DNA from 2 places in the Rahnella sp. PAMC25617 genome. Region 1 is predicted to be linked to the other one. Evidence: predicted binding sites of a transcription regulator. Region 1 holds the regulator's gene; the other holds the start of a gene.
What was found. The regulator PurR, encoded in region 1, represses purine synthesis genes. The targets are predictions, from matches to a motif close to CANGCAAACGTTTGCNTG.
Positions count from the first base shown of each region.

Region 1 (7,559 bases):
GCAACTGGGCGCTTCTGTTTCACATAATGGTTGCTGCCTGACGGTGACAGAGGTCAATGGCGACCTGGTCAGCTTCGACCTGATCAAAGAAACGCTTCGTCTGACCAATTTGGATGATCTCAACGTCGGCGACTCTGTGAATCTGGAACGTGCTGCGCGTTTCAATGATGAAATCGGCGGCCATCTGATGTCGGGACATATTATTTGTACCGCAGAAGTGGCGAAGATTTTGACGTCAGAAAATAACCGGCAGATCTGGTTCCGTATGCCACATGAAGATCTGATGAAGTATGTATTACATAAAGGTTATATCGGCATTGATGGTATTAGTCTGACCGTCGGCGAAGTCACCCGTACCCGTTTCTGCGTACATTTAATTCCGGAAACGTTGCAACGCACCACGCTGGGGACTAAACGTCTGGGCGATAAAATCAATATTGAAATCGACCCGCAGACTCAGGCCATTGTCGATACGGTCGAACGCGTTCTGGCCAGCCGTGAAGCTGCAATTGCTACCGCGCAAGCCATGATCGAGAAGTCTGAATAACATCATTTCCACCCAGATTTCGCAGAGACTGCAAAAAGAAAAACCGGACTTTCAGGTCCGGTTTTTTTATGTCGTTCAGTTGCTGTCAAAGGGGATTAACGTGGAACGCGCATTCCTCCGTCAACGCCTTCAGGACTGAATACCACTTGCCAGAGCTGAATATCACGAGCCCTGAATGCCCCTGCGCAGGCATTGAGATAATACGTGAACATGCGGTGGAAACGATCGCCATATTTTTCTGCCAGTTCAGGCCAGTGTTTCTGGAAACGTTCATGCCACGCCATCAGTGTACGGTCATAATCCGCGCCGATATTGTGCCAGTCTTCCATGACAAACAAAGATTCGCTGGTTTGCGCAATTTGCTGAACAGAAGGCAGGCAGCCGTTCGGGAAGATATATTTATCAATCCACGGGTCGACGTTAAGATCTGTTTTGTTAGAACCAATAGTGTGCAGCAGGAAAATGCCGTCAGGTTTGATATTACGTTTGGCGACATTAAAGTAAGTCTGGTAATTCTTCGGACCGACATGCTCGAACATCCCGACCGAGACAATCCGGTCAAACTGATCGTTGAGGTCACGGTAATCCTGTAGGAGGATCGTGACATCCAGTCCTTCACATCTTTTTTGCGCGAGCTTTTGTTGTTCTGCGGAAATAGTGACACCAACGACACTGACACCATAATTGCGTGCCGCAAACTCTGACAATCCACCCCAGCCGCAACCAATATCGAGCAAACGCTGCCCCGGTTTTAATTGCAGTTTATCGCAGATCATTTTGAGTTTTGCTTCCTGCGCTTCTTCCAGCGTTGTTGCTTCTTTCCAGTAGCCACAGGAATATTGCATATACGGGTCGAGCATCAGTGTGAATAAATCGTTGCCCAGATCATAATGCTCTTTGCCGACAATCCATGCACGTTTACGCGATTGCAAATTGGTCAGGCGTGCCGCGGCTACCCGCAGAGTGTCTTTAAAATGGTGGGGGAGTTTATTTTCCAAACCTGCACGGAGAACACGCTGGAAAAAAATATCAAGGCGGTCGCATTCCCACCAACCATCCATATAGCTTTCACCCAGACCCAGAGAACCTTCCTGTAAAACACGCTTAAAAAAGTCAGTGTTTTTTACTTTAAGGTCGAAAGGGCGATTACCATTTACCTGGATGTCTGCCATTGCCAGCATTTCACTGGCTATCCGATACCACTGATTATCCTGAATGCTTAGGTCTTCTATACACGATGAACTCATAGCTTCTCCATCACTTTCTCTTCTGACTTATTAACCTGCCGGGAAAAGCAAAGGCTATTTTTTGCAGGTCTTTATGAGAACAGACGACTAGCGCCTCGTCCGATATCCGACACCAACAGAGGAAATTTAGAAGAACGCCTGCGGGCACAAGTCGCGCAGGAAAATCATCCTTGAAAAACGTACTAGGAAAAATAGTGTGACGCATTCCTCGCGTCCGGCTTAAGTATGTAATAAAAGTTTTGTAAAAATGCTATTTTATTGGGTTTTGTTGAGTATAGGCTCGCCCGCAGGCATTCTCAATAGTTAATCGTCATGAATGAAAATGACCATTAAGTGATTGTAACTTATGGTCATTATAACGATTAACTTTCAAAGCTTGCTCAGGCTTCCTGCTCCGACTTTTGCTCAGTATATTGCGGATTTTTGTGTCGCACAGACATCCACCGGCCCAAAACTACCAACAATAGTGTAGACAGCATGGTGGTGACTGTCGCTATTAATGGTTGCGCAATAAATGCGGAAACCAGCAAACTGGCGAGGAAACACAATCCCAATTGCAGGGTATTTTGCAACGCAGCCGCTTTCCCTGTATTAGCAGGAAATGGCATTAATGCATTTGCCACAACAATTGGATAGATTGCGCCATTCACCAGAGCCATGAAACAGAACGGGATCAACAAGCTCACCAACCCGGCATCAGTGAACATGGCGACACAGAACAGACCCGCAACACTCAGGCCATACCCTGTCAGCAGCCAGGGTAAAATTTTATTCCCATCTAACCTGCTGATGAGCAACCTGCAGCCGAAGCCTCCAAGCAGGAAAGCGATGGTCTGCGGAACATAGCTCAGGCCAATCACGCCCGGCGAATAGCCCATATTGCTCAGAATAAACGGCGACCCCGTCAGCCAGGCAAAGAAACCGGCGGAGCAGGCGGCGTAAATCATGACATTACCGCTGTAAACGCGCGATTTCAGCAACGTGCCAAAGCTCGCTTTGTCGGCAGATTTGTGTTCTGCCGGCTTATTTTCCCGCAGCGTGAAGGTGGCGATAAGCAACAAGGCGGCCACTGCAGTCAGCAGGGCAAATATCGCTTCCCAGTCAAAATGGTTGAGCACCCAGGCGCCAAGCAAAGGCGCCAGCGCTGGCGAAAGTGCCACTAAAGGCATAATGCTGGCGAAGGTTTTTTTAGCGACATCCGCTGAAAAACGGTCCACCACGATTGCCTGCCAGGTCACTGCGGCTGCACAGACGCCCATGGCCTGTAAGAAACGCAGCGCCAGAAGGGCGCGCACGTTCTCGACCCAAATCACGCCCAGACAGCCGACGGCAAACAGCATCAGACCGAGCAGTAAAACCGGTTTGCGGCCAATGCGGTCTGACAGCGGTCCCCACAGCAATTGTCCGATGGCGAATCCGCCGAGAAAAATACTCAGGCTGGCGCTGATCATTCCCGGACTGGTCATCAGGCTGGTTTGCATTGCGCTGAACGCAGGGAGGTACATATCTGTGGCTAAAAAGCCGAGCATGCTCAGGCCAGCCAGATAGAGCATAAATCCAAAGGAGGGTTTCATTATTATCTCGTTAATTTATTTATTGCAGATGATTTGATGCAGGGATCTGTTCGGAGGCAGATTTTAACGCTTTGATAACAGCGTTGTGAAACGTTAATATTTGCACTCTGCTATCAAAAATATTGAAGGCTAAAATATGTGGTCAGAATACGCTCTTGAAGTCGTTGATGCGGTGGCAAGAACCGGAAGCTTCAGTGCGGCGGCACAGGATCTACATCGGGTGCCTTCTGCCATCAGCTACACCGTTCGTCAGCTCGAACAATGGCTGGCGGTGCCCTTGTTTGAACGTCGACACCGTGACGTCGTTTTAACGCCAGCGGGCAAAGTTTTCGTGGATGAAGCGCGGGTTCTGATAAAAAAAATGATAGCTACACGACGCCAGTGTCAGCAGGTTGCCAACGGCTGGCGGGGCGAGTTACGTATTGCTGTCGACAGAATCGTTAAACCGGCAAGAACACGGCGACTGGTGCTGGATTTCTATCGTCATTTTCCTGACACGGAACTGATTATTCATTCCGAAGTGTTTAATGGTGTGTGGGACGCACTGGTTGACGGACGTGCTGATGTGGCAATCGGTGCGACGCGGGCGATACCGGTTGGTGGACGTTTCAGTTTTCGCGATATGGGGTTTATGGACTGGCACTGCGTGGTCAGCCCGCAGCATCCGCTGGCGCAGTTACCGGGTGCGCTCAGTGATGACCAGCTCAGGCCTTATCCCGCATTGTGTCTTGAAGACACCTCGCGGACGTTGCCCAAGCGTGATACCTGGACGCTTGATAACCAGCGGCGTCTGGTTGTGCCGGACTGGACCTGCGCGCTTGAATGTCTGAGTGAAGGTTTATGCGTAGGAATGATGCCGGTACATCGCGTGAGCCACCGCATTGAACAGCAGGCATTGCAGGTTCTGGCGCTGGAGAATACCTTCCCTGACAGCCCATGTTGCCTGACGTGGGACCAGAGCAATCCGTCACCTTCACTGGCGTGGTTGCTGGAATATATGGGTGATACAGAAACGATGAACCGTGAATGGCTGCGGGACTGAGAAAGTAAACGCCTGCAAAAGCAGGCGTTATAAAAGATTAAAGGCAAACATTAACGGCGATAGTCGCGGTACGGGCCATCGGCCACCGAACGACGCTCAACCAGTTTCGGATGCACCTCGATGGTCTGTGATTCTTCACGTTTGCTGACGATGCGGTCGAGCAACATAGTAAAGGCCATCTCACCCAACCGTTCTTTCGGCTGATGCACGGTCGTCAGTGCCGGAGAGAAGTACCGCGCATTACGCACGTTATCGTAACCAATCACCGAAATATCCTGCGGGACGCGCAATCCGAGCTCATCAGCGGCGCAAATTGCGCCCATTGCCATGACATCGCCCCCGCAGAAGACGGCGGTGGGGCGTTGTTTCTGCATCAGAATCTTATGCATCGCCTGATAACCTGACTCCGGCTCGAAATCGCCCTGAACCACCCATTCTTCGCGAAGCGGGATATTGGCTTCCGTCAGCGCTTTGACAAAACCCTGGAAACGACCGCCGCCGGTATTACGCGCCAGCTGTCCCGGGATCACGCCAATATCACGATGCCCGCGTTCGATCAGATAGCGTCCGGCCATATAACCGCCTTCGAAAGCATTATCGATAATGCTGTCGGTGAAGTTTTTACGCGCTTCGCCCCAGTCCATCACCACCATCGGAATCGAACGATACTCTTCAAGCATATTGAGTAATTCGTCAGGGTATTCCGCGCACATGACCAGCAGACCATCGACGCGTTTTTGCGCCAGCATTTGCAGATAGGCCTGTTGTTTTTCCAGATTGTTGTGCGAGTTACACAAGATCAGCGTATAGCCTTTGGAGAAGCAGCTGTTCTCGACGGCTTCAATCACCTCGGCGAAATAGGGCGCTTCACTGGAGGTTGCCAGCAGACCAATCGTCTTGGTGTTATTCACTTTAAGACTACGGGCTACGGCGCTCGGAGAATAATGTAGCTCTTTAATGGCAAGCAGCACCGCTTCCCTGGTTTCTTCGGCGACGAAACGTGTTTTATTGATGACGTGCGACACGGTTGTAGTGGAAACGCCAGCGCGCTTTGCGACATCTTTAATCGTTGCCATGTAAAGAATGACTCCTGAACTTCCGTGCTTCAGCACGTTAGCATTATGTTAATCGTTTGCTTGCGTTGATTACACTGCGGACATCTAAAAGGGCAGTGTAATCATTGGGTGGATTCTTCAGAATGAGGCGTGAAATGCTCTCGGGTGAAATCGACCGGCACACAGGCGTGTTAACCGACAATTTTCTCTTATAATGCATGAAAGTGGAAGTAAAATTGTCATGTTCACATTTTCATTCAGCAGAAGATTTTAAAAGTGAATTATGCGAAAATGCGTTGGCACACATTTAGTGTGGCTAAAAGAAACGCCACAACTTGATCCGAAAGGGGGTTTGATGGACAGCAACCTGAAGTTATCGTTGATCACCACGGTATGCGCTTTGCTCATGATTATCGCTTTCAGCTTCACGGCAGTGATGAACTAATCTGGCAGTGAGACAGTAGTGAGACGCAACAAAAAAGGGCGATACCTTTCACAGGAATCGCCCTTTTCAATTTTACGCAGTGACCGTTACCGCCGATACTCTTCCCTGCAGAAACTCTTCGTTAAGTGCTATTCAATGGCTGATTAGCGAAACCTCAGACTTAACGAATTGTTTATTATCGGATTGTTTTTGGGGTCATCACCCGACGTGCGCCAACATAGTGGTCTTGCCAGTAATCGTCGCCCAGTGAGGTGATTTTGATGTCTTCACCGGTTCTTGGCGACTGGATGAATTTGCCGTTGCCAACATAAACACCCACATGATCCGCTGCGCCGCGGTTGTTGATTCTGAAGAACACCAGATCACCGCTTTCAAGTTCGCCACGTTTCACCGGCGCTGCATCGCGCAGGTGGTACATCTCGTTTGCCGTGCGCGGCATTTTAATGCGGATCAAATCTTTGTAAGCGTAATAGACCAGACCGCTGCAATCAAAACCGGTATTCGGAGAAGTTCCTCCCCAGCGATAAGGTTTGCCGACCTGGTGCATCAGCTTAGTCATCGCCGTTTGTTGTGCATGCTGATAGCGTTTTTTATGTGTCGCACTCAGCGTAATAGGTTTGGTGTCTTCTTCGCGTAATTTTTTACCTTTACGGTGTCGGCCATACGCTTCTTTCTTGCTGATTTTTTCACTGCTGTTTTTGGCAAGCGCTCGTGATTTAGTGGCTTTATCTGTCTTTTTCTCGGCCCGCGTTGTCCTGAGTGTTTTTTCTTTTTTGCTTTCGGCCCGAGTCGTTTTTACGCTTTTCTCAGAAGTTGTCTTGCGTTTGACCAGTTCGGTGCTGCTGACCTTCTTCGATTTTGATGCTTTTTCCTGAGTCTTTTTCTCTGTCACCGGTGCGACTTTTGTTTTTTTACTGGTTTTCGCCGCCACTGTCTTTCGCTTTCGCCGTTCTTCCGGCGTCACGGAATTAACATGACTCTTCCGCTGATCGGCAGAGACGCGGGTCTGTGGCGATGCATGAGCCATATTAAGAAACAGCTGGGTAAAGAGCAGCACAAAAAGCGTGAACAGTAAGCGCATAGCTTCGTTACCATGAGTGGTTGGGTTAAACATCAGGGATGTCAGAGTATTGCTTAAAAGAACCCGACAAAAAAGCACGAATTGACTCGATTCTAGATCATATTGTGAGAAAAAGTTAATAGCTTTTTTTATGTCGAAATAAGCGCCATTTTAAGTAAAAAAAATAACCATTTTTCATCAGCTTAATATTTGAGATAAAGAATACTATTTTGCAAATCTGACATTATCGTCGAACGGCAAAAATGTTATTCTCGATGAATCTTTAAATATGTGATGTTCAGCGCAGCCGCCAAAAATTGTTTAATAAAATGCCAGTATTGAGAAAGACCCCACAAAAAATGGCGTTTTTATCTGATGGCTGGCGTCGTTACAATAGAAAGTATTGTGTTTGCGCACCGTTTTTGGGTGCCGCGCGTGAAGAGTAATGACCGTGACAGCCTGTACCGGCTTGAGGAAGCAAGAAATGACCACTCCAACTATTGAAAAAATTCAGAAGCAAGTTTCTGAAAACCCGATCCTGCTTTACATGAAAGGTTCTCCTAAACTGCCAAGCTGCGGTTTTTCCGCT
Region 1 is NZ_JBOCUM010000006.1:233,286-240,844, reverse strand. It holds gene ACM615_RS07090 (riboflavin synthase subunit alpha) at 1-547, shown strand, start outside; gene cfa (cyclopropane fatty acyl phospholipid synthase) at 643-1,794, opposite strand; gene punC (purine nucleoside transporter PunC) at 2,175-3,368, opposite strand; gene punR (DNA-binding transcriptional activator PunR) at 3,505-4,410, shown strand; gene purR (HTH-type transcriptional repressor PurR) at 4,461-5,486, opposite strand; gene ACM615_RS07065 (YnhF family membrane protein) at 5,749-5,910, shown strand; gene ACM615_RS07060 (C40 family peptidase) at 6,086-6,991, opposite strand; gene ACM615_RS07055 (Grx4 family monothiol glutaredoxin) at 7,455-7,559, shown strand, end outside.

Region 2 (7,559 bases), on a different contig from region 1:
TAAAACACCAGCAACTGGACATACAGCGGTGTTCCGCGGAAAACGTAGGTATACAACCAGATCGGGTAGCGGATGAATTTGTTGGAAGACACGCGCCCCACGGCCATCGGCACTGCCAGTAACCCGCCGATGACGACGGAGCTGATCAGTAACCACAGGGTGATGGCCAGACCGGTGAATCGGTAACCGTCGCTGTAGAGCAGGGACATACCGTACTGTTGTAAAATCTCGATCATAGATCAGCCCTCTTCACACCCAGCGAATAACGGCGATCAAGCCATACCAGCACGCCGTTCGACAGCGTGGTGAAAATCAGATAAACCACACCCGCTACAATCGCAAAGTAGAACGGCTGATACGTGCCTTTACCGGCCAGCTGCGTGGCTTTGACCACGTCATTCAGACCAAGCAATGACACCAGCGCAGTGGCTTTGAGGATAACCTGCCAGTTGTTGGCAATACCCGGCAGCGCAAAACGCATCATGGCCGGGAACAGAATTCGACGGAAAATTTGTGAGCCGCTGAAACCAAATGCGGTCGCCGCTTCGATTTGCCCGCGTGGAACCGCCATAAACGCGCCACGGAACGTCTCTGTGAAATAAGCGCCGTAAATAAAGCCCAGCGTGATGATACCGGCGCTCATCGGGTCGATATCAATCTGCGACATGCCGATGGATTCGGTCAGGCTGTTGAGAGCAATCTGCAAGCCGTAAAAAATTAATAACATCAATACCAGATCAGGTACGCCGCGGATAAGCGTGGTATAGCAACCAAAAAAACCAGAAATAATCCGGCTCTTCGACAGTTTCCCACCAGCCCCGATAAGCCCTATCACCAGCGCTAAAATAACTGACGAAATCGCCAGCTCCAGTGTCACCAACGTGCCCTGGATAATTACCTGGGAATACCCATACAGCATGGTTTTTTCCTGTCTTTAATGGATCCCTGCGCAGGCAAAACGGCAACCCGCGTCAGAACCGCAGGGAGCGGCAAACCGCTCCCTTTGGCACATCTCACAGCGCAAATCAGCTGCCGTAAACGTCAAAATCGAAGTATTTTTTCGCCAGTTTGTCGTAAGTCCCGTCTTTACGCATGCTGTCAAACGCCTTGTTCAGTGCGTCTTTCAGGTCGGTTTCATTCTTGCGCAGACCCATACCGGTGCCCACGCCAAAGAATTTATCGTCTTTCACTGAAGGGCCTGCAAACGCATAGTCTTTGCCCGCAGCCTGTTTCAGGAAGCCTTCGCTGCCTGCCACTTCATCCTGGAATGCTGCGTCCAGGCGACCGGAGGCCAGATCTGCATAAATCAGATCCTGGTTCTGGTAAGCCACCACGTTGATGCCTTTTGGCTGCCATTGTGCGTTGGCATAGGCTTCCTGAGTGGAACCTTGCAATACGCCAACGTTTTTGCCTTTCAGGGCATCCAGAGTGGGCAGAATTTTGGAGCCTTTAGGCGCGATAAGGCGGGCGTTAGCGGCATAAAGTTTTTCAGTGAAATCAATTTCCTGCTGACGTTTTTCGGTGATGGATAACGAGGAAATAATCGCATCAATTTTCTTGGCTTTCAGGGAAGGGATCAGTGCATCGAAATCACTTTCAACATAAGTACATTTGATGGCTGCACGTTTGCACATCTCGTTAGCCAGGTCGATATCAAAGCCAACCAGCTTGCCGCTGGAGTCTTTTGATTCAAATGGGGCGTAAGTCGGATCAGTACCGATATTAATTGCTTTAGGCGCGGCAGCAAATGCACTACCTGCACTGGCTAAGACCAGAACCAGCGGAAGAACCTTGAACAACTTTTTCATACATTAGCCTCAGTGATTATTCATCTGTTGTGGTTGTGTGTGCGTGAATGAACGTCTTTTTATAGTTTGCTGAACGATGCAAATGGCTTTTTGCCAGATTTTCTCATGCACTTTTCGTGCCGTTTCTCAGCACAGCCACTTTCCGCTGTGAGAGAACGAAAACCGGTCAAAAAAGCATCGGGATAATGAAAGTTTTCAAAGGTCTGAAGGAAGAATAGCTGAAGGGGCGGCGAACACTGCACCTTAATGAATCAAATTGTGATCATTGTTGGTGCAATGTAACTGAACTGCGCGAAATGAGTGCGGATTGGGAGAAGAAAGATTAACGACTGCCCTGCCATCGAACAAATAAGTCTTCAGGGAGCTCAATATCAAACTGATCAATCACCCGGTTTACAGTCTGATCGATAATATCTTCGACAGATGTCGGACGGTGATAAAACGCCGGAACCGGCGGCATAATAATAGCGCCGAGCTCAGCGGCCTGGGTCATGAGTCGCAAATGCCCGAGATGCAGCGGTGTTTCACGCACGCATAACACCAGACGGCGGCGTTCTTTAAGCACTACATCCGCTGCACGGGTCAGCAGGCCGTCGGAGTAACTGTTCACGATACCGGAAAGCGTTTTGATTGAGCAGGGTAAAATCACCATACCTGCTGTTTTGAATGAGCCTGAAGAAATGCTGGCAGCGATATCGCGTGAATCATGCACCACATCTGCCAGCGCCTGAACGTCGCGCAGCGTCAGATCCGTTTCCAGGGTCAGCGTCTGGCGGGCGGCATTGCTCATCACCAGATGAGTTTCGATATCAGGCACGCTCTGCAATACCTGCAAAAGCCTGACACCATAAATTGCGCCGCTGGCGCCGGAAATACCGACAATAAGTCGTTTCATGAACACTGCCTTAGAAAAATGTAACCAGACCTGATGCTGCCAATACTGACATAAATCCAGACATAAAAAAACGCGCCCGCCCGGTTGTTCACCGGAGGGACGCGTTTATGCAGATGTCAGCAACCGGCTAATCAGCCTTCGTTGTGCATCTCAAGGTTTTCAGCTTCCTGCTGACCACGTAATGCCTGAGCATCGTCGTTACGCAGGGCTTCGAGGTATTCCAGATAATTCTGGTCAACGTCTTTAGTGACGTAAACACCGTCGAACACTGAACATTCAAATTTCTCGATGTCGGTATTGTCTTCTTTCACTGCGGCGATCAGGTCGCTTAGATCCTGGAAGATTAACGCATCAGCACCAATCATCTGATTGATTTCGCTGACTTCACGGCCATGCGCAATCAGTTCATTGGCACTTGGCATATCGATACCGTAGACGTTCGGGAAACGAATTTCCGGCGCCGCTGACGCCAGATAAACACGTCGCGCCCCGGCTTCACGCGCCATCTCAACAATCTGCTGAGAGGTGGTGCCGCGCACGATTGAGTCATCCACCAGCAGCACGTTTTTATCGCGGAATTCAGCACGGTTGGCATTCAGTTTACGGCGTACCGATTTACGACGTTCCTGCTGACCCGGCATGATAAAGGTACGGCCCACGTAGCGGTTTTTCACAAACCCCTGACGGTACGGTTTATTCAGGATACGGGCAATTTCCAGCGCGATATCGCAGGAGGTTTCCGGGATAGGAATGACCACGTCGATATCCAAATCTTCCCATTCACGGGCAATTTTCGCGCCCAGCTTTTCACCCATACGAACACGGGCGCTGTAGACGGAAATCTTGTCGATGAAGGAGTCAGGACGCGCGAAATACACGTACTCGAACAGGCACGGATTGTACTGAGGATTTTCAGCACACATGCGGGTGTAGAGCTGGCCTTTTTCGGTGATGTACACCGCTTCGCCCGGCGCAACGTCACGCAGGAACTCAAAACCTAATGTATCGAGTGCCACACTTTCAGATGCCACCATGTACTCATTACGGCCACCTTCCAGCGTGCGCTTACCGATAACCAGCGGACGGATACCGTGCGGGTCACGGAACGCCAGCATGCCGTGACCGATGATCATCGCCACACAGGCGTAAGCGCCACGGATTTTCAAATTCACCGCGGCAACCGCAGCGAAAATGTTATCGGCTTCCAGCGGGTAATGCTGGAAACGATCCAGTTCACTCGCCAGGATATTGAGCAGAATTTCAGAATCGGAAGTGGTGTTCACATGGCGGCGCTGGCCTTCAAAAAGGTTGCTTCGCAATTCGTGAGCATTGGTCAGGTTACCGTTATGCGCAAGAGTGATGCCGAACGGAGAGTTGACGTAAAAAGGTTGAGCTTCTGAAGCGCTGGAACTGCCAGCCGTTGGGTAGCGCACATGGCCAATACCCATGTTGCCCTGTAAGCGTTGCATATGGCGGGCTTCGAAAACATCCTTCACCAGGCCATTCGCTTTCCGTAAACGGAAGTTATTATTGGCATCAATGGTGACGATGCCTGCGGCATCCTGCCCACGGTGTTGTAACACCGTTAACGCGTCATAAATCGACTGGTTTACCGGCATGAAACCGGCGATACCGACAATACCGCACATGTTGTCTTTTCCTCTTCAGCGCTGCCAGAACTAAATATGTTTTGGCAAGAAACTCGACGTGCTCTGCAGGTAGTCAAAGAACCACCTGATGATATAACTGAATTGTGGGATCAACTGGGATTGTTTCCAGTCTTCACTTTGTGAAAAACTGGTGAAGGTATCCAGGAAGAACAGCATCGCAGAGACGATTAACACCCCGCGCAGTGCGCCGAAGCACACACCTAACACCCTGTCAGTGCCGGACAACCCGGTTTTTTCCACCAGTGAACTGATCACATAGTTGACAATTGCACCTACGATCAACGTCGCGATGAACAAGATGGCAATTGCGATCCCGTTTCGAACTAACTCATCTTCGAAACGCGTGAAGTAGATGGCGAGATAAGGGTAATAATGGCTGGCAACAAAGAAGGCGCAAGCCCAGGTTACCAGCGATAAAGCCTCGCGAACAAAACCACGGATCAAACTGACTAAAGCAGAAAATCCGATAACCGCAATAATGACGTAATCAATCCAGACCATTAACTATTCCAGTGTCTAATCCAGTCACGTCTACCCCGGCATCCAGTTCGCGGCGAATTCTAACAGAAAAAGAAAACGTTTGCGTAGGGGAAATCTGCCGGTCAGACAAATTAATAATAGCGATTAAAAAAACCTCAATCGCAGCATAAACCTATAAAAACCCAGCCAGAGGATCTTATAGAAAAAGGGCACAAATCGCTTGTGCCCTCCGTGGTATTTATCATTATCAGAGCCAAGCAATTGGAGTTGCAGCAAGGCAGCAAATGAGAGGATCCCGATGAGCTGACATTAGTCAGTGATTCGGGTCCTCGATTGCAGCGAACACAGCTGCGGCGTCAAGTGCGCAGGGTCAGTGAGCGCTGTATGCCCGAACCTGCCCACCCAATCCGCTCAGCTGTTGTAACTGAGGCAATGACGCTTCAAGTTTCTGCTTCGATGCATCCGGCCCGACGTACAGGCGCGTGATCTGCCCCTGAACCGGCGTTGCTGGCACGGTATAGGCGCGGAAACCGGACAACCGCAGATTGGCCACAATCTCATTGGCTTTCGCGGCGTTCTTCAGCGCACCCAACTGCACAACATACGACTGCCCTGCCGGTGCTTTCTCTTCCGCCGCAGGTTTAGGTTGCTCAACAGGTTTTGGCTGCTCGGCAACCGCTTTAGGCTGTTCAACCGGCTTCGGCTGTTCAACAGGTTTAGGTTTCACCGTCGGTTTTGCTTCCACCATCGGCTTAGGCTCAATCGTTTTCGGCTTCTGCTGAACGGGTTTGACCGGAGCCGTCTGCACCGGTTTTTTCTGCTCAGGCATCGTGGTGACCGGCGACTGGGACTCCACCGTGGTATTGCCCGGTGCCACATTGCCATGATTTGCGGCGTTAGTGTTGTTGGCTGAACTGTCAGTATTCTGCCCGCCCGTCATGGACTGATCTGCCCCTTCCGGTGGCTGAGCAGGCAGCGATTGCGTGACCGGAGGCACCGAATCCTGTTCCTCAACATCACCCGGTTTTGGCACCAGGGGAATCGACGCAAATTCGTCTTCGTAATGCTTTTTCTTGCCGTCGAGCAAACCGGGCAGAATGATGACGCCCAGCGCCACCAGAATAATGGTCCCGACCAGACGATTTTGAAACTTACTTGCCACTGGTTTTCCCCGTGTCTATAGCATCCATTACGTGAGCTACGGTATGAAACGAGCCGCAGACAATCACAATATCCTGAGGAGCCGCCTCCTGCATAGCCTGTCTCCAGGCAGACTCCACATCATCAAATGGGCGTGCCTGCGGTAAATGTACCGTCAGTTCGGCAACGCTGGCACCACGCGGGCCTTCCAGCGGTGCGCAATACCATTCATCGACCTGAGGCGACAGACAAGCCAGCGTACCGGCAATATCTTTGTCTTTCAACATTCCGACGACGGCGCGCACTTTGCCGCCATTACGTGGCTGTTCAGCCAGGCGTCCGGCCAGATAAGCTGCGGCATGCGGGTTGTGGGCGACATCCAGTATGAGTCGCGGCGACTCACTCACCGTCTGGAAACGCCCCGGCAATGCGGCGCGCTGTAAGCCGCTGCGGAGCGCCGCTTCAGGAACATTCAGACCGGAATAATGCAGTGCGGCCAGCGCGGTGGCCGCATTCGCCAGCGGCACATTAGGCAACGGCAATGCATCCAGAATATTCACTTCTTTACCGGCGTCGAGCGCCGCCCAGCGCCAGTATCCTGCATCAGCAGAAAAATGCCAGTTCACATCGCGGCGGTATAAATCAGACTGTTTTTCCTGTGCGACGTCAGCAATGGACTGAGGCATATCCGGCTCACCGACTACCGCAGGTTTACCCGCACGGAAAATTCCGGCCTTTTCGCGGCCAATGCTTTCGCGGTCAGAACCCAGCCAGTCAGTGTGATCGAGGGCAATACTGGTGACGACAGACACGCTGGCATCAACAATATTGGTCGCATCCAGACGCCCGCCCAGACCGACTTCCAGGATAACCACATCCAGCTTAGCCTGTTTAAACAGCTGCAATGCCGACAATGTGCCGTATTCGAAATAGGTCAGCGAAATATCGCCCCGCCCGGCTTCGAGTACTGCAAAAGATTCGCAGTGCGCAGATTCCGGCAACTCTTCGCCCTGAATACGCACACGCTCGGTATAACGCACCAGATGCGGGGAACTGTAAACACCCACACGGTATCCGGCAGCCATCAGGACTGATTCAAGTGTCGCGCAGGTCGTGCCTTTACCGTTGGTTCCGGCTACGGTGAAAACACGCGGCGCAGGAGTCAGTAAATCGAGTTTTTCGGCAACCGCTCTGACCCGGTCAAGGCCAAGCTCTATGGCCTGAGAATGGAGATGTTCGAGATAATAAAGCCACGTGGCCAAAGGCGACGTGGCTTGGGGAATAAGTTGATTTTGCATGAGTCCCGTTCAACCTTATCAGGTTCACTTCGACACTACATCACCAGACTGTGAAAGCAGGCAATGCCCTCTTTGTCAGAATTCACCGACAGAGTAAAAGCACGGGCTGCCTGTTTTGCAGAGAAACAGCGGGCGGCACAACATCAGATGGCCGCCCGACTTACTGACCGGCTTTTACCCTGTTCGATCAGGCGTCCTGGTTGTCAGCGGCAGAACCGTTGACAGGAACATGGACGTCAACCACGTTCGGCTCCGGTTGCCCGGTCAG
Region 2 is NZ_JBOCUM010000003.1:142,837-150,395, forward strand. It holds gene ACM615_RS02760 (ABC transporter permease) at 1-236, opposite strand, end outside; gene ACM615_RS02765 (histidine ABC transporter permease HisQ) at 233-919, opposite strand; gene argT (lysine/arginine/ornithine ABC transporter substrate-binding protein ArgT) at 1,026-1,808, opposite strand; gene ACM615_RS02775 (UbiX family flavin prenyltransferase) at 2,131-2,703, opposite strand; gene purF (amidophosphoribosyltransferase) at 2,835-4,352, opposite strand; gene cvpA (colicin V production protein) at 4,383-4,874, opposite strand; gene dedD (cell division protein DedD) at 5,224-6,015, opposite strand; gene folC (bifunctional tetrahydrofolate synthase/dihydrofolate synthase) at 6,005-7,291, opposite strand; gene accD (acetyl-CoA carboxylase, carboxyltransferase subunit beta) at 7,479-7,559, opposite strand, start outside.
Region 2: the regulator PurR is predicted to act here: its motif matches at 4,943-4,960, upstream of cvpA (colicin V production protein).